3 regions of the Arthrobacter sp. YAF17 genome follow, and region 3 is predicted to be linked to each of the others. Evidence: riboswitches for the same ligand, from Rfam matches in the RefSeq annotation. Region 3 holds a riboswitch; each other region holds the start of a gene.
The links. Region 3 has a riboswitch for thiamine pyrophosphate ahead of AB4Y67_RS18410 (bifunctional hydroxymethylpyrimidine kinase/phosphomethylpyrimidine kinase). Riboswitches for the same ligand answer to the same signal wherever they lie in the genome.

Region 1: it holds a riboswitch for thiamine pyrophosphate, as region 3 does, so the genes downstream of both, AB4Y67_RS13120 (ECF transporter S component) here and AB4Y67_RS18410 (bifunctional hydroxymethylpyrimidine kinase/phosphomethylpyrimidine kinase) in region 3, are expected to answer to the same signal.
Region 2: it holds a riboswitch for thiamine pyrophosphate, as region 3 does, so the genes downstream of both, thiO (glycine oxidase ThiO) here and AB4Y67_RS18410 (bifunctional hydroxymethylpyrimidine kinase/phosphomethylpyrimidine kinase) in region 3, are expected to answer to the same signal.

Annotation. Positions count from the first base shown of each region.
Region 1 covers NZ_JBFRDB010000014.1:134,690-140,163, forward strand. Annotated here, with positions in the region: gene AB4Y67_RS13115 (ABC transporter ATP-binding protein) at 1-873, opposite strand, end outside; gene AB4Y67_RS13120 (ECF transporter S component) at 873-1,514, opposite strand; TPP riboswitch at 1,580-1,723, opposite strand; gene AB4Y67_RS13125 (heme-degrading domain-containing protein) at 1,920-2,459, shown strand; gene AB4Y67_RS13130 (ABC transporter ATP-binding protein) at 2,558-3,490, shown strand; gene AB4Y67_RS13135 (ABC transporter permease) at 3,497-4,813, shown strand; gene AB4Y67_RS13140 (DUF4235 domain-containing protein) at 4,933-5,196, shown strand; gene mnhG (monovalent cation/H(+) antiporter subunit G) at 5,239-5,474, opposite strand, start outside.
Region 2 covers NZ_JBFRDB010000002.1:203,983-209,456, forward strand. Annotated here, with positions in the region: gene AB4Y67_RS03955 (RNB domain-containing ribonuclease) at 83-1,609, opposite strand; gene AB4Y67_RS03960 (ferritin-like fold-containing protein) at 1,651-2,337, shown strand; gene AB4Y67_RS03965 (thiamine phosphate synthase) at 2,361-3,098, opposite strand; TPP riboswitch at 3,125-3,256, shown strand; gene thiO (glycine oxidase ThiO) at 3,250-4,647, shown strand; gene thiS (sulfur carrier protein ThiS) at 4,644-4,880, shown strand; gene AB4Y67_RS03980 (thiazole synthase) at 4,877-5,474, shown strand, end outside.
Region 3 covers NZ_JBFRDB010000036.1:9,829-15,302, forward strand. Annotated here, with positions in the region: gene AB4Y67_RS18405 (Rne/Rng family ribonuclease) at 1-1,850, shown strand, start outside; TPP riboswitch at 1,955-2,052, shown strand; gene AB4Y67_RS18410 (bifunctional hydroxymethylpyrimidine kinase/phosphomethylpyrimidine kinase) at 2,035-3,669, shown strand; gene rplU (50S ribosomal protein L21) at 4,023-4,331, shown strand; gene rpmA (50S ribosomal protein L27) at 4,393-4,656, shown strand; gene obgE (GTPase ObgE) at 4,774-5,474, shown strand, end outside.

The sequences.
Region 1 (5,474 bases), on a different contig from region 3:
ACCGCGCGCCCGGGTCTGCGGCACGTAGCCGGGTACCCAGACCCCGGCTGCGGTGAGCATGTCCCGTGCCTGCGCCAGGACCAGGTCCGGCGGTCCGTCGATCAGCACAGCGGAATCCGTGGCCGATCCTGGTTGCAGCACCACGATCCGGTCCACGAGGTCCTTCCACACCGAGACCCGGTGCTCCACCACCACCAGGGTGGCTCCGGTCTTGTCCAGGCAGCGGCCGACGGCGTCCCGGACTTCCAGCACTCCGGCGGGGTCCAGGTTGGCGGTCGGCTCGTCGAGCAGGATCAGCCCGGGCCGCATCGCGAGGATGCCGGCGAGCGCCAGCCGCTGCTTCTGGCCGCCGGAAAGGGCCGACGTCGGGTGGTCCAGCGGCAGCCGGCCCAGCCCGACGTCGTCGAGCGCTTCCGCGACGCGTGACCAGATCTCTGCCGGAGGCACGGACAGGTTTTCCGCGCCGAAGGCGACGTCGTCACCGAGGCGGGAGAGCACCACCTGGGTCTCCGGGTCCTGCTGCATCAGCCCGGCACGGCCGCGCCGGGCGCGGGGAGCGTCGCCGTCGATCAGCAGGCTGCCGGACTCGTCCGCGTCCCCGGCCGCGCCGCTGGCAGTAAGGTCAGCGCCGCCGGTCGCACGGCCGGCGTCACCGGCGGAGCTGTCGCCGAGCACCCCGGCCAGGGCGTGGAGCAGCGTGGACTTGCCGGCGCCCGAAGGCCCCAGCAGCAGCACGCGCTCCCCGGGCCGGATATCCAGGTCCAGGCCGCTGACGGCGGGCCGGAGCCGGCCGGCGTGCCGCCAGCCCCAGCCCCGCGCGGTGATCGCCGCCGGCCGGACGCCGCTGCCGGTGGATGTGTTGGAGGCGGGCATCAGGAAAAGACGGGCTCCGTGGCCGCCTTGCGGGAGGCAAAGGAACTGAGCACACCGGTCCGGGCCAGGCCCCGGGTGGCGATCCACGACAGTCCGCCGGCGATCACGGCGCCGGAGACGGTGGTGAAGGCGATGTAGGCCAGCTTGTCCGCGGCTTCGTAGGCAATGTTCCAGCCCCACGGCAGGAAGGAATCGTTCAGTCCGCAGAACAGCCCTGCCCCGGCTCCGGCCAGCAGGGAAACGGGCAGGTTGAACTTCTTGTAGATAAACGCGGCGAAGACCAGTTCGGCGCCAAGGCCCTGCAGGAAGCCCGAGAACAGCACGGAGGCGCCGTATTGCGAGCCCATGATCAGCTCGCCGGTAGCGGCCACGGTTTCGCAGAACACTGCCGCGCCCGGCTTGCGGATGATGAGCATGCCCAGCACCGCCGGAATCATCCAGCCGCCGGCGTAGAGCCCGGTCAGCGGGGGGTAAACCGCATTGAGCGGGACGGAAACGAGGTTGGCGCCCTGGGACCAGGCCCAGAAGATCACGCCGCCGGCCACCGCGATCAACGCGGCCACCACAATGTCCACCACGCGCCAGTTGTAGCTGCGCCGGGTGCGCGTCTGTTTCGCAGATGCAGCAGATGTATCAGTCATATCGTCCTCCTGAGGAACAGGAGGGGAGAGTGCCCCCGGGCCGCGGCTTCCGCCGCCGCCTTGGGCACTCCGAGAACTCGACTCCCTTGCGCCGGTACTAACCGGATCAGGTTCGAGGGTCTGCGGCTGTCCGCACTCTCAGCGCCCACCTGTGGTTTCCCCGGATTTCTCCGGTGATACCCGACGGCGGCGCTCCCCTGTCGTATTGAAAATAGCCCTTGTGGGCGTGGCCCAGTTTACACCCGGGGGTCCTTGCTTTCCGGGGCCGGCCGTCACAATCCGCCGGCGTCGGCGCCGGTGACCTGCGGACACCTGCTTGGTAGAGTCGGCAGGGCATGGGAACACCGGACACCGCTGCGGCCTGATGGCCACCCGACGGCGGCTCACTAACGGAAGCTGAATCACGTGACCAACCCACCAGTTCCTTCCCCCGGCTACGATCCGGACTCGACCGAAGCGCAGCCGCACGGATCCCTGGCGGCACTGATCGGCAGGATCCTGGCGGAAATGGACGAACTGCAGTTCCCGTCTTTCAGCAAAGACGACGCCCTGGATCTGGGGCTCCGCCTGGTTGAACTCGGCAGGCAGCGCTCCTACCCGATCGCCATCGACATCACGAAGGGCGAGCAGGTGCTATTCCACGCGGCACTGGAAGGCGCCACCCCGGACAACGAACGCTGGATCAGGGCCAAGCAGCGGACGGCCGCGCGGTACGAGGTCCCGTCGCTGCTGGTCGGACTCCGGGCCCGGTCCGCGGGGCGGATGATCGAGGACAACGCCTGGTTCGATGAGAAGGAGTTTGCCGCCCATGGCGGGGCCTTCCCCATCTACGTGCGCGGCACCGGAATGGTTGCCACGGTCACAGTGTCGGGGTTGCCGCAGAAGGCCGACCATGAGCTGGTGGTTGAGGCCCTGTCTGACATCCTCGGCCGCGCCGGGAATTAACTGGGACGCCGGGCCCGGACGGTTCGCCGCTTCCTGCCGGGTTCCGCGCGGTGTGCCGTTGATCACCAGCGGGTGAGTGTCCGGTTAGAGTGGTGGGCATGACGTTGGGGGACGCGGCCGCGGAGCCGCTTGTACACATCAAAGACTTCAGGATGGACTTCGGGGACACGACGGTCATTAAAGACCTCTCCTTCGATGTCCGGGCCGGGGAGACCTTCGGATTCCTCGGCAGCAACGGGTCAGGGAAAACGACCACCCTCCGGGCGCTGCTGGGCATCTACCAGCCGACCGCCGGGACCCTCCACATCGGCGGCAAGCCCTTCGCCCCGCAGGACGGTGCCCGGCTGGGATACCTGCCCGAGGAACGCGGACTCTACAAGAAAGAGTCCGTCCTGGACGTCATGGTCTACTTTGGCCGGCTCAAGGGCCTGGACAAAACCCATGCCAGGACCTGGTCGCGGGAGTATCTGGAACGCGTCGGTCTCGCCGACAAGGCGAACACACGCCTGGATAAGCTCTCCGGCGGACAACAGCAAAAAATCCAGCTCGGCGTGACCATCATGAACGACCCCGAGCTGCTGATCCTGGACGAACCCACCAAGGGGTTCGACCCGGTCAACCGGCGCCTGCTGATGGACATCATCGAGGAACAAAAACTCGCCGGCGCGACCGTCATCATGGTCACGCACCAGATGGAGGAAGTCGAACGCCTCTGCGACCGGGTGATCCTGCTCAAGGACGGCACCTCCCGCGCCTACGGCACCGTCGCGGACGTCCAGGAACAATTCGGCGGGACCGTCTACCGGCTCACCTACGTCGGAACCCTGCCGCCCTCTGCCCGGTACGACATCGTCACCGACGCCGGCGGCGCCGCTGAACTCTCCCCCGGCCCCGGCGCGGACGAAACGGCGGTCCTGCGCGAACTCATCGACCACGGCGTGGCCGTTCAGTCCTTCACCACCGCCAGAACATCCCTGGACGAGGTCTTCATCAAGGTGTACGGCGAGAACCACGAAATGGCGGAGGTCTAGATTTCAATGGCACAACAAACATCCACCCAACTCCCGCCCGAATCCCCCGCCCCGGCGCCGTCCACGCCGGTACCGCCGAAACGGCCCTTCGCCCGGCACAACCTCCGCACCGTCGTGGACTTCGAAGTCACCCGCACCATGAAAAAGCGCGGCTTCTGGATCGCGACCCTGTCCATCCCGGTCATCATGGCGATCGTTTTCGCGCTCATCTACATGAGCAACTCCTCCACCGCAGCCAGCGAAGACGCCCAGAAAACCGCCGCCATGACCTTCACCTACACCGACGACTCCGGCCTCATCACCCCGGACATCGCCACGGCCATGGGCGGAACGAAAATCACCGACCCCGACGCCGCGCTCCAGGACGTCAAAAAGGGACTGACCGAGGCGCACTTCGCCTACCCCGTCGACCCAGCCACGCAGCCGGTGAAGGTCTACGGCACAGACAAGGGGATCTTCGAAAACGGCAAGTACGACGCCGTCGCCAAACAGCTCCTTACCGCCTCAGCCCAAGGCGCGATCGGCTCCCCGCAACTCACCGCAGCGGCCAGCGGCGACGTGACGACCGAGACCAAAACGTTCAAGGACGGCCAAACCACGGGCGGGTTCGGCTCCGCCATCCCGCCGCTGATGTTCCTGGTGATCTTCTACGTCTCGATAATTCTGCTCTCCAACCAGATGCTCAACAGCACCCTGGAAGAGAAAGAAAACCGGGTCACCGAGATGATCCTCACCACCCTGAACCCCACCACCCTGATCACCGGCAAAGTCATTGCCTTGTTCATGGTGGGTCTCATCCAGATCCTGGTCTTCCTGACCCCGATCGTTGTGGCGTTCCTCTTTTTCCGCGACAAACTCGCCATCCCGGACCTGGACCTGTCGATGATCAGTTTTGAGCCCGGAACCATCATTGTCGGGGCGCTGCTGCTCCTGGGCGGATTCACCGTCTTCACCGGCGTCCTGGTCGCGATCGGCGCCATCATGCCCACCGCCAAAGACGCCGGCACAATCTTCGGGCCCCTGATGGCCTTGATCTTCGTCCCGTTCTACGCGATCAGCCTGATCATCTCCGACCCGCGCGCCCCCATCGTGCAGATCTTCACCTACTTCCCGCTCTCGGCCCCCGTGACCGCCCTGCTCCGCAACAGCTTTGGCACGCTCAGTCCGCTTGAGTCCACGATCATCATCGCCGAACTGTTCATCGCCGGATTCCTCATCCTCCGGCTCGCAGTCCACCTCTTCCGGTACGGGTCCATCCAATACTCGAGCAAACTCTCCATCGCCGGAACCTTCCGGAAACGCACCGCACCAGCCCGGAAATGACAGAACGCCGACGACGGCAAGGGGCGTTGTTCTCAGCACGCTGCGCCTTGGCTGGACCGCCGGTCCGGGAACGCTAGGCTAGGGGCAGCCCTGTTTCCTCCCGCAAGGAGTTGCGAAGAATGAACATTTTCATCAAACTGCTCGGCACCGGCATCAGCCTGTTGGCCGGCTTCCTTGGCACCAAGCTCGTTGACAGCGTCTGGGAAAAATCCACGGGGAACAAGCCGCCGAAGGGCAACGACGACGACGTGCCCACCACGCTGCGCTCGGCCCTGACCTTCGCGCTGATCTCAGCGTCCGTCAGCGCCATCATCCAGGTCCTCGCCAACCGCGGCACCCAGCGCGCGATCACGCGCTTCGCCAAGACTCAAGACGTGGTTTAAGGCGCCTCGTTCAGGCGCCTGGCTTGGGGCGGGGTCCGGCCGCTACCGCCGGCCGGCGACCTCGTCGCCGTCGTCGGTGAAACCGTCTGTACCCGCCGCCTGCTGCACCACAGCTTCCAGTTCGTCGGTGCTGAGCAGCTCCGGGTGCAGGTGTTTGGTGCGGTAACCGGCCCGGCCCACCATGTGCGCCGACACCGGCACCGTCAGCAGCTGGAAGATCCAGGCCACCACCAGCACCGGCCACACCCACCAGGTGCGCATTTGGAGCCCCAGCGCGA
Region 2 (5,474 bases), on a different contig from region 3:
CAGTCTAGCTGTACGCGGCCCGGATCCTTGACGGACCGTGCTGTGTCATTAAAGATGGGCGGCGGGACACCACACCGATCGCTCAGCCCACCAGCTCCAGCCGGACCTCGCGGGCGGCAATGTCGGCGGAAACAATCCGCACCCGGACGTGGGTGCCGGGTTCCAGTTCGCCGGGGCAGCGGGCCGTGACCGCGGGCTCCGCGATCTGCACGATCCCGGAGGGACCGTTTCCGTTGCCGCCCCCGTTGCCGTTCTTTCCGTTGCCGCTCCCGTTCTTTCCGTTCTTGCTTTTCCCGTTGCTGCTCTTTCCGTTCCCGGCGGGTTTGGAACCGGAGATCACGACGGCGTCGAACTCCTGGCCGACGTGGTTGACCAGCAGTGCCGCCTCGACGGTGTCGAGGGCGAGCCGCTCCAGCCGGGCGGCCAGCTGGTCCGAGGCGGCCATGATCGCGGGCAGCGACGGCAGGGCTTCGCGGGCCCAGGCCGGGACCTCCGCGCCGTTGCTGAGTGCCTCGCAGATCACCAGGACAAAACGGTCGATCAGCCGGCGCAGCGGGGCAGTGGAGTGGGCGTAAGCGGCCCCGATCGCGGCCTGGATGGCGGCGTCGGGAACCGTTCCGTCGAACGGGGTGTACCCGGCGCCGCGGAACAGCATGCCGGCCGAGTGCACGATCGCCAGCTGCTGCGGGTCCGTCGGATCAAGGGTGCGCAGGTATTCGCCGTAGCTCATTTCGCCGTCCCAGGGCTTGCCCAGGGCGCGGGTCTGGCGGTGGAAGTGCGCCAGCGATGCGGCATCCGGGGCCGGCATGGTGCGCAGGATGCCGACTTTGCCCTGCAGCATGATCCCAGCGGCCGCCATCCCCGTCATCAGGGAAATCTGGGCGTTCCAGTCCTCCACGGGCAGCGGCGGGGCAGCGACAATCCGGTAGCCGCCGTCGGGCAGCTGCTCGATTTCCTGTTCCGGCATGTTGAGGCTGGCGCCTCCACGGAGCCGTTCCAGCTCCACCCGCTTCATTCCGACTTCCTTGAGCAGCTGCAGTACGGGCGCGGCGGTGCCGGCGTCGAGCTCGGCCTGCACGCCCGGGTAACTGAGCTTGGCGCGGCTGCGGACGGAGGCCCGGCGGACCCGCACCGTGGACACTTCGGCGGCGGCGTCCAGCTCGAATTCCCACACAAACGCGGCGCACAGCTGGCCGGCTAGCAGGCTTCCGGCCTCCTCGCTAATGACCTCCGGGTGCAGCGGAATCCGGCCATCCGGGGTGTAAAAGGTCTGGCCCCGGCGGCGGGTCTCGGCGTCGAGGGCACCGCCGGGGGCAACAAAGGAGGGGACGTCGGCGATCGCGTAGAACACGGAGTAGCCCTCGCCGGAGCGGTCGATGAAGAGGGCCTGGTCCAGGTCGGTGGACGACGCCGGATCGATGGTCACGAACTCGATGTGCGTGAAATCCAGGTCCGGCAGCTCGTGGCGGGCGACTGCCTCCTTGGCCTCCCGGAGCGCGTCCTCGGGGAATGGGCCGGGCAGTTCAAGCGTTGCCCGCAACGCGCTGAGCGCCTCGGCCAGTTGGTTCTGTTGCCGGTGGACGCTCGGGGTCAGGCGGTGATGGGACACGAAAATCAGATTAGCTTCATTTGCGCCATTAGTCTTGGATCATGAGCACATCCCCGGCTGATCCCGCCCGATACCACAGCTTTCTGAGGGATCTGCTCGGTGTGATGGCCTACGGCGAGCTCTCCGCCTTCGAACGGCTCTCCTCCGACGCGCGGTATTCACCGTCCCTGCACGACCGCGCGGTGCTGGGCAGGATCGCCGTGATCGAGTTCCAGCACTACGAACTCGTGAGCGCCAAGCTCGATGCCATGGGCCTGGACCCGGAGGCGGCCATGCTGCCGTTCCAGCCATCCGTGGACCACTTCCACGAACGAACCCGCCCGGCGGACTGGTACGAATCCCTCATGAAGGCGTACGTGATCGACACCGTCTCCGCCGATTTCTACCGGGCCATTTCTCGCTACGTCGACGCCGGGACCCGGGACCTGGTGGAGCAGATCCAGGCCGATGAAGAGGCCACGGCGGTGCTGCGGGAACGGCTCAAGTCCGCCCTGGCCGATGACCCGCGGCTGGCGTCACGGCTGGCACTGTGGGCCAGGCGCCTCCTCGGGGAAGCCCTGACCCAGGCCCAGCGGGTGAGCTTCGAGCACGCGTTCATCGGCGGCCTGGCCGGCGCGGATGAGGACGGGTCCACGGACGACAGGTCCAGGGAACTTGTCCGCGGGCTCATGGCGGAACTGGCAGCCAACCACTCGCGCCGGATGACGGCGCTCGGTCTGGCCGGTTGAGTCTGGCCGGCTGAGCGCCGCGCTCAGTTGCCGGCGGCGTCGAGTGCGGCCAGCAGGGCCCGGGCGGCGCCGGCGGGATCGTCGGCTTCTGTGATGGCCCGGACCACCACGATCCTGCGGGCGCCGGCTGCCACCACCTGTTCCACATTTCCGAGGTCGATGCCGCCGATCGCGAACCACGGCACACCATCTGCCACCTGGCCCTCGACAGTCTTCCCCTCGGTTGTCTTCCCCTCCGCTCTCTTCCCCTCCGGGGGCTCGGCCCGGCGGACGGCCTCCGCCGCGTAGCGCACCAGATCAAGTCCGACGGCGGCGCGGCCCGGCTTCGTGGGAGTGGCCCACACCGGCCCCACGCAGAAGTAGTCCAGGCCGTCGCGGCCGGCTGAGGACGCAAGGGCCGCGTCCACCTGCTCCGGGCTGTGGGTGGACAGCCCGATCACGGTGTCCTTGCCCAAGAACGTCCTGGCGGCGCCGGTGGGGATGTCCTTCTGCCCGATATGGAATACCGGAGCCCCGGAGAGCGAGGCGAGGTCTGCCCGGTCGTTGACAGCCCAGAGGCGGCTATGGCGACGGGCTGCCTGGTGCAGGACCTCCAGCAGTTCCAGTTCCTCGGCCGCCTCCAGCGACTTGTCGCGCAGCTGGATGATATCGACGCCGCCGGCAAAAGCCTCGTCCACGAAGTCCGCAAAGTCGCCGCGGTCCTGCCGGGCGTCGGTGCAGAGGTATAGGCGGGCGGTGGTGTGGACGGCATCCTGGCTCATGCCCCCAGCCTAGTTCCTCTAAACTGGGCCAATACCGCGGGAGCCCGCCGCCGTCGACGCCACCAGCGTCCGGCGCCGGCAGGCTGAGAGGGCGTCAGAGCCGACCGCTTGACCTGATCCGGTTAGTACCGGCGTAGGGAAGGAATCCTTCATGGGCACCACATCGGTCCGCGGCACGGCCGTGGGTAATGACGCCGCAGCGCCCGTGTCCGCCGCCGATGACACCGAAGCCGGGAAATGTTACGACGTCGCCGTGATCGGCGGCGGCGTTGTGGGCCACGGAATCGCGTGGGCGGCGAGGCGCTCCGGCCGAACGGTCGCCCTCATCGACGACGCCCCGGGCAGCGGCGCCAGCTGGGCCGCCGCCGGCATGCTCGCCCCCGTCAGTGAACTGCACTACCAGGAAGAATCCCTCCTGGAGCTCATGCTCGAGTCCTCACGCCTCTGGCCGGCATTTGCCGCCGCGCTGGAGGACAGGGGTGACGGGCCGGATACCTGCGCCGCCGCCGGTGCCGCCAGCAGCACGGGGTACCTCACGACGCCGACCCTCGCCGTGGGTGCCGACGCCGCCGACCGCCGGGCGCTCGCGGACCTGCGCACCGTCCAGCAGGCGTCCGGCCTTGCCGTCGAGCCGCTGACCGTCCGGGAGGCGCGCACGCGCGAACCCCTGCTGAGCCCCGGCATCTCCTGCGCCTTCGACATTTCCGCCGACCACCAGGTGGACCCCCGCCGGCTGCTCGCCCGGATCGCGGAACTCCTGGCCGCGGACAGCCACTTCGACACGATCGGGCGTCGCGCTGCCGGGCTGTCCTGGCAGGACGGGCGCGTGGCCGGAGCCGTCCTAGTCGGCGGCGACACGGTCCTGGCCAGGGAAACCATCGTCGCCAACGGCCTCGGCGCCGCCGCGCTCCGGTGCCTGCCCGCCGGACTCCGGCTGCCGCTGCGGCCGGTCCACGGCGATATTCTCCGGCTCCGGGTCCCGGAGAAGCTGCGGCCGCTCCTGACGTCCACCGTCCGGGGACTGGTCCGCGGGGTGCCCGTCTACATCGTTCCCCGGCAGGACGGCACAGTGGTGATCGGTGCCACGCAGCGGGAGGATGCCCTCGGCGAAAACGGCCACGCACCGGACGGTGCCACGCCCGGCTCCGCGGTGTCCGCCGGCGGCGTCTACCAGCTGCTGCGCGACGCCCAGCACCTGGTCCCCGCCGTCGCCGAACTCGAACTGCTCGAGGCCACCGCCAGGGCCCGGCCCGGGACCCCGGACAACGCGCCCCTGCTGGGCCGCGTGGCGGAACCGGGAGGCCAGGGGGACATTGCGGGGCTGATTATCGCCACCGGCTTCTTCCGGCACGGAATCCTCCTCACGCCGGCCGCCGCGGAGATCTGCCGGCAGCTGCTCGACGGCGTCGAGGACCCCCGCTGGGCCCGTTTCCGGCCGGACAGGTTCGCCGCCGGTACCGGGCCGGCCGGCCCGGCCTCCACCCGACAGCAGAACATGACCACGCGGACCACCAATCCCAACCCTGAGCACAGCAAGGAATCGGTATGAACATCACATTGAACGGAAACGGGCACACGGTTCCCGACGGCGCCTCGGTGGGCGCCCTCGTCAGCGCGGTCACCGGCCGGCCGCTGGCCCCGAACGGCCAGTCTGTGGACGGCGGGAAACTCGGGGTCGCCGTCGCCCGCAACGCCGAGGTGGTTCCCCGCAGCCAGTGGCACGGCACCGCGCTCGCCGACGGCGACGACGTCGAGCTGGTCACGGCGGTGCAGGGAGGATGAGCAGCGTGGAAAACACCACACTGGCAGCGGCACCGGAGGCGTCAACGGCTGGCGCGGATCTTTTTGAGGTGGATGGCGTGCGGCTGGGGTCGCGGCTGATCATGGGCACCGGCGGGGCGCCGAGCCTGGACGGTCTGGGCGCAGCGCTGCTGGCGTCCGGCACCGAGCTGACCACCGTCGCCATGCGCCGTTACTCACCTGCGGAGACGGGTTCGCTGTTTCAGCTGCTGCTGGACCACAACATCCGGGTGCTGCCCAACACCGCCGGCTGCTTCACCGCCAGGGACGCCGTGCTGACCGCCGAACTGGCCCGCGAAGCCCTCGAAACGGACTGGGTGAAGCTGGAAGTCATCGCGGACGAGCACACCCTGCTGCCGGACGCCGTCGAACTCGTCGAGGCCACCGAGCAGCTCGTGGGCCGGGGGTTCAAAGTCTTCGCCTACACCAACGACGACCCCGTGCTTGCCCTGCGGCTCGAAAACCTCGGCGCCGCCGCGGTGATGCCGCTGGGCGCGCCGATCGGCACCGGCCTGGGCATCCTGAATCCACACAATATCGAACTCATCGTCTCGCGGGCCTCCGTGCCCGTGGTCC
Region 3 (5,474 bases):
AGGGCAAGCAGCGCCGGATCGAGAACGCGCTCAAGTCCGGCGACTCCGTGCTGGTCCAGGTCACCAAGGACCCGGTGGGCCACAAGGGCGCCCGCCTCACGAGCCAGATCTCGCTGCCCGGCCGCTACCTCGTGTACGTGCCCGGCGGTTCCATGACCGGCATCTCCCGCAAGCTGCCCGACGTCGAACGCAACCGCCTCAAGCGGATCCTCAAGGACCGCCTGCCGGAAGATGCGGGCGTCATCGTCCGCACCGCCGCCGAAGGTGCGTCCGAGGAAGAGCTCACGCACGACATCAACCGCCTCCGCGCCCAGTGGGAAGGCATCGAGGGCCAGTCGACCTCGACCAAGATCCTCGCCCCCGAACTGCTCTACGGCGAACCCGACCTGACCATCAAGGTGGTCCGTGACGTCTTCAACGAGGACTTCTCCAAGCTGATCGTCTCCGGCGAGGAAGCCTGGGACACCATCGAGGCATACGTTACCTACGTGGCGCCGGACCTGGTGGGCCGGCTGGAGAAGTGGACCAAGGACACGGACATCTTCTCGGCCTGGCGCATCGACGAGCAGATCCACAAGGCCCTGGACCGCAAGGTCTTCCTGCCCTCCGGCGGATCCCTCGTGATCGACCGCACCGAAGCCATGACCGTGGTGGACGTCAACACCGGCAAGTTCACCGGCAGCGGCGGCAACCTCGAGGAAACCGTCACCAAGAACAACCTCGAAGCAGCCGAGGAAGTCGTCCGGCAGCTCCGGCTCCGCGACATCGGCGGCATCATCGTCATCGACTTCATCGACATGGTGCTCGAATCCAACCGCGACCTCGTCCTGCGCCGCATGGTGGAGTGCCTGGGCCGGGACCGGACCAAGCACCAGGTGGCCGAGGTGACCTCGCTGGGCCTCGTGCAGATGACGCGCAAGCGGATGGGCACCGGGCTGCTCGAAGTCTTCGGCGAACAGTGCGAAACCTGCGCCGGCCGCGGCATCGTCACCCACGACGAGCCGGTCGAACACCGCCGCGCCAACGTGGTCGCCGCCGAGCACCACGTCCCGCGGACCGAACAGCAGCAGCCGGCTGCCCGGACCGAACGCAAGAGCCGCCGCCGCGGCCGGGGCGGCCAGGGGACGGACGTCCAGTCCGCCCCGGCAGCCGTGCACGCCGAGCCCACCGACGCCGAGCGCCACGCCAAGGCCGAGGCAACCCGCGCCGCGCTGGCCAACATCGCAGCAGCGGCGCACGCCGCCCACCTGCATGACGGCGAGGCAACCGCCGACGCCGGGACCCGCGAGGCAGCTGTGGAAGCAGCCGTCGAGGCGGCTGCCGAGCTGGCCGCGACGGAGGAAGCCGCCGGGCGTCCGGGCGCCGTGCTGACGTTTGGCGGCGAACAGGTTGCCCTGCCGTTCGTGGAACACGCAGAGGATTCCAGTGCGCCTGCGCTGACCCTGGACCTGCTGACCGAGGCCTTCGCCAATCTGGGCGAAACCGAAGAAACCACGGCTCCTGCGGCACAGGAGCCGGCAGCGAAGGCGCCGGCGGCCCGGACGGCTGCGGCCGCTCCGGCCCGCGCCGGCGGAACCGGCCCGGGACGCGCCCAGGCGCCGGGTTCCCAGACTGAGGCGGAAGCCGAAGCCGGCACCTCGCGTGCCCGCCGCGGCCGCCGCAACCGGAGCGCCAGCCGGGCCCAGGGGGCAGCGAATGAGACCTCGGTGGAGCAGCGTCAGGAATCCCGGCAGTCCGCCGCCGTTTCGGTGCACGAGGCCAAGGTCCCGGCAGCAACGTCACCGGCGGCAAAGCCGGCCGCCAGCGAGCCGATCATCCTCGGCGTCGGCGTTCCGGCCTCGGAGCTCTGACACCGGAACAGTTCAGCAAGGCCGCGGGCGCGGTCCGGACGGCGTAGCAATACGCGCAGTCCGGGCCGTGCCCGCGTCTTCGTTAAGGGATGCGGCTAGGCTGGAGCCCTGACACGGGGTGCCGCGCATCGAGCCGGCTGAGATCCAGACCCGTTGAACCTGTCCGGTTAGCACCGGCGAAGGGATGTCTCTCGTGACCACCGCCTCATCGTTTCTTCCGCCTGTCCCTGCCCCGTCGGCGCCCAGGATCCCGCGGGTGCTGGCGATCGCCGGCTCCGACCCCTCCGGCGGCGCCGGGATCCAGGCCGACCTCAAGAGCATCGCCGCGCACGGCGGCTACGGCATGGCAGCCATCACCGCCCTGACCGCCCAGAACACCCGCGGCGTCAGCGCCGTCCACGTTCCGCCGGCGGCGTTCCTGACCGCCCAGCTGGAGGCCATCAGCCAGGACATCACCATCGACGCCGTCAAGATCGGCATGCTGGGGGACGCCTCCGTGATTGACGCGGTCCGCAGCTGGCTGGAGAAGTCCCGCCCCGCCGTCGTGGTCCTGGACCCGGTCATGGTGGCGACGAGCGGCGACCGGCTGCTGCAGGAGTCCGCCGAGGCAGCCCTGCACGCGCTGTTGCCGTACGCGGACCTGATCACGCCCAACCTCGCCGAGCTCGCCGTCCTGCTCCGGGAGGAAGCCGCCAAGAACTGGGCCGGGGCACTGGAACAGGGCAAACGGCTCGCCGCCCAGACCGGCACCACGGTCCTGGTGAAGGGCGGCCACCTCGACGGCGGCAGCGGTTCCCGGACCGGCACCGGCCACGACGACGGCGGCAACGGATGCCCCGACGCGCTGGTCAACACCGGCGGGCTCCTGGCCCAGGACGTCGTCGTGGTGCCAGGGGAGCGCGTGCATACGCGCAACAGCCACGGCACGGGGTGTTCGTTGTCCTCGGCCATCGCCACAGTGCAGGCTAGAAACACAGTGCAGGCCGGAACAGGGGACTGGGAGGCCGCGCTCCGCGAGGTCAAGCCGTGGCTGCAGGAGGCACTGCGCGCCTCGTCGGCGCTCGACGTCGGCACCGGCAACGGCCCGGTCCACCACTTCCACCACGTCCAGCAGCAGACCCAGGACCACAGCGCCGCCCGGAATGGAACCGCCGCCCGGGAACCCGCCGAAGGCGAGTTCGGCGTCGCGCTCCGGGAAGCGGCCACCGCCGACCTGGAGGCGATCTACGGCCTTGACTTCATCCGGGCCCTCGCCGACGGATCGCTGCCGGAGAAGGAGTTCGCCTACTACCTCGCCCAGGACGCCCTGTACCTCAACGGCTATTCCCGCGTGCTGGCCCGTGCCGCCGCGATCGCAACCACTGAGGCCGAGCAACTGTTCTGGGCCCGCTCAGCGCAGAACTGCCTCGAGGTCGAGTCGGAGCTGCATCGGACCTGGCTCAGTACCCGCACCGCTGAGGTGACGCTCGGTCCGGTCACCAAGTCGTACGTGGACCATCTGCTGGCCGCCTCGGTCTCCGGCAGTTACGGGGTGCTGGTGGCCGCCGTGCTCCCGTGCTTCTGGCTCTACGCCGAGGTGGGGGAGACCCTGTACCGGCAGTTCCTGACCGCGGGCGCCCCGGAGTCCCATCCCTACGCCGTCTGGTTGCGCACCTACGCCGACGAGGAGTTTGTCGCCGCCACCCGGCAGGCCGTTGCCTACACCGACGCCGCGGCACGGGCGGCCTCGACGGGCGAACGGGACGCCATGACGCTGGCCTTCCGGCAGTCCGCCCGCTACGAGGTCGACTTCTTCGACGCGCCGCGGCTGCACGCCTGACAGCGGGTGCCCGTGTGGGCCTGTACGATAGGTGGGCACGGTTCCGGAAGTCGTTGCGGCAGGCTCTGTCCATACAGAGTGGCGCCTATCACGTACCTCCCTTCGGAACCAGCCTCATTTGCGGCCGAAGGCAAAATTAGCGTAGTCTAGATCTTCGGTGCTTACGCCAACACTTGGGTTATGACCTTGAGGACGCTCCATCCGATTTCGGATGCGTTTGTCCACGGGATAGCTCATGGATTCCCTTGGGAACTCCACCGGCGTAGAGGCACAGCGTGAGCCGGACCAGATTCGTTGGACCCAGGTTCCGCACGCAAATCTAGTAATAAACGTCGAGAGAAGTGAGTTCCCCAGTGGTGTACGCGATTGTCCGCGCAGGCGGCCGCCAAGAGAAGGTTTCCGTTGGAGACTTCGTTACCCTGAACCGCGTCCCCGGTGGAGCCGGCAGCACCTTTGAGTTGCCCGCACTGCTCCTGGTAGACGGTGACAAGGTCACGTCTGCAGCTTCGGACCTGGCCAAGGTAAAGGTTACGGCTGAGATCCTTGAGGACCTTCGCGGTCCCAAGATCGTCATCCAGAAGTTCAAGAACAAGACCGGTTACAAGAAGCGCCAGGGTCACCGTCAGGAATTGACCAAGGTCAAGATCACCGGTATCAAGTAACTAATCGTTACTGTTCAGGTTTTCAGCAGATTCCCCAGAATTTTAAGGCAGGCATTTCCAAATGGCACATAAAAAAGGCGCGAGCTCCACTCGCAACGGTCGTGACTCGAACGCCCAGTACCTCGGCGTCAAGCGCTTCGGCGGCCAGGTAGTTTCCGCAGGCGAGATCATCGTCCGCCAGCGTGGCACCCACTTCCACCCGGGCGCCGGCGTTGGCCGCGGCGGCGACGACACCCTGTTCGCTCTGACCCCCGGCGCTGTCGAGTTCGGCACCCGCCGCGGTCGTCGCGTTGTGAACATTGTGGCTGCTGCAGCTGCAGAGTAACAACAAGTCTTGAATCGGTGGAGCGGGCCATTAGGTCCGCTCCACCGGTGTTTTAACCGCATTACAATCATCCTGGGCGTCCTTGGCGCCTGAGGGAACAGCACTGAGGAGATCCACGTGGCCAGCTTTGTAGACCGGGTAGTACTGCACGTATCCGGCGGTACCGGCGGCCACGGTTGTGTCTCCGTCCACCGCGAGAAGTTCAAGCCGCTCGGCGGTCCCGACGGCGGCAACGGCGGCAACGGCGGCGACGTCATCCTGCGCGTCGACCCCCAGACCACCACCCTGCTGGACTACCACCACGCCCCGCACCGCCACGCCACCAACGGCGGCCCCGGCATGGGTGACTGGCGCGCCGGCAAACACGGCGAAACCCTGATCCTCCCGGTCCCGATCGGCACCGTGGTCAAGTCCAAGTCCGGCGACGTCCTCGCGGACCTCGTGACCGAAGGCGCAGAATACATTGCGGCCGCCGGCGGCATCGGCGGCCTCGGCAACGCCTCGCTCTCCTCGCAGAAGCGCCGCGCTCCCGGCTTCGCGCTGCTCGGCATCGAAGGCGAGTCCAGCGACGTCGTCCTGGAACTGAAGTCCATCGCCGACATCGCCCTGGTCGGGTTCCCGTCCGCCGGCAAGTCCAGCCTGATTGCGGCCATGTCCGCCGCGCGGCCCAAGATCGCGGACTACCCGTTCACCACCCTGATCCCGAACCTCGGCGTGGTCCAGGCCGGCGACGTGCGCTTCACCATCGCCGACGTCCCCGGCCTCATCGAAGGCGCCAGCGAAGGCAAGGGCCTCGGCCACCACTTCCTGCGCCACGT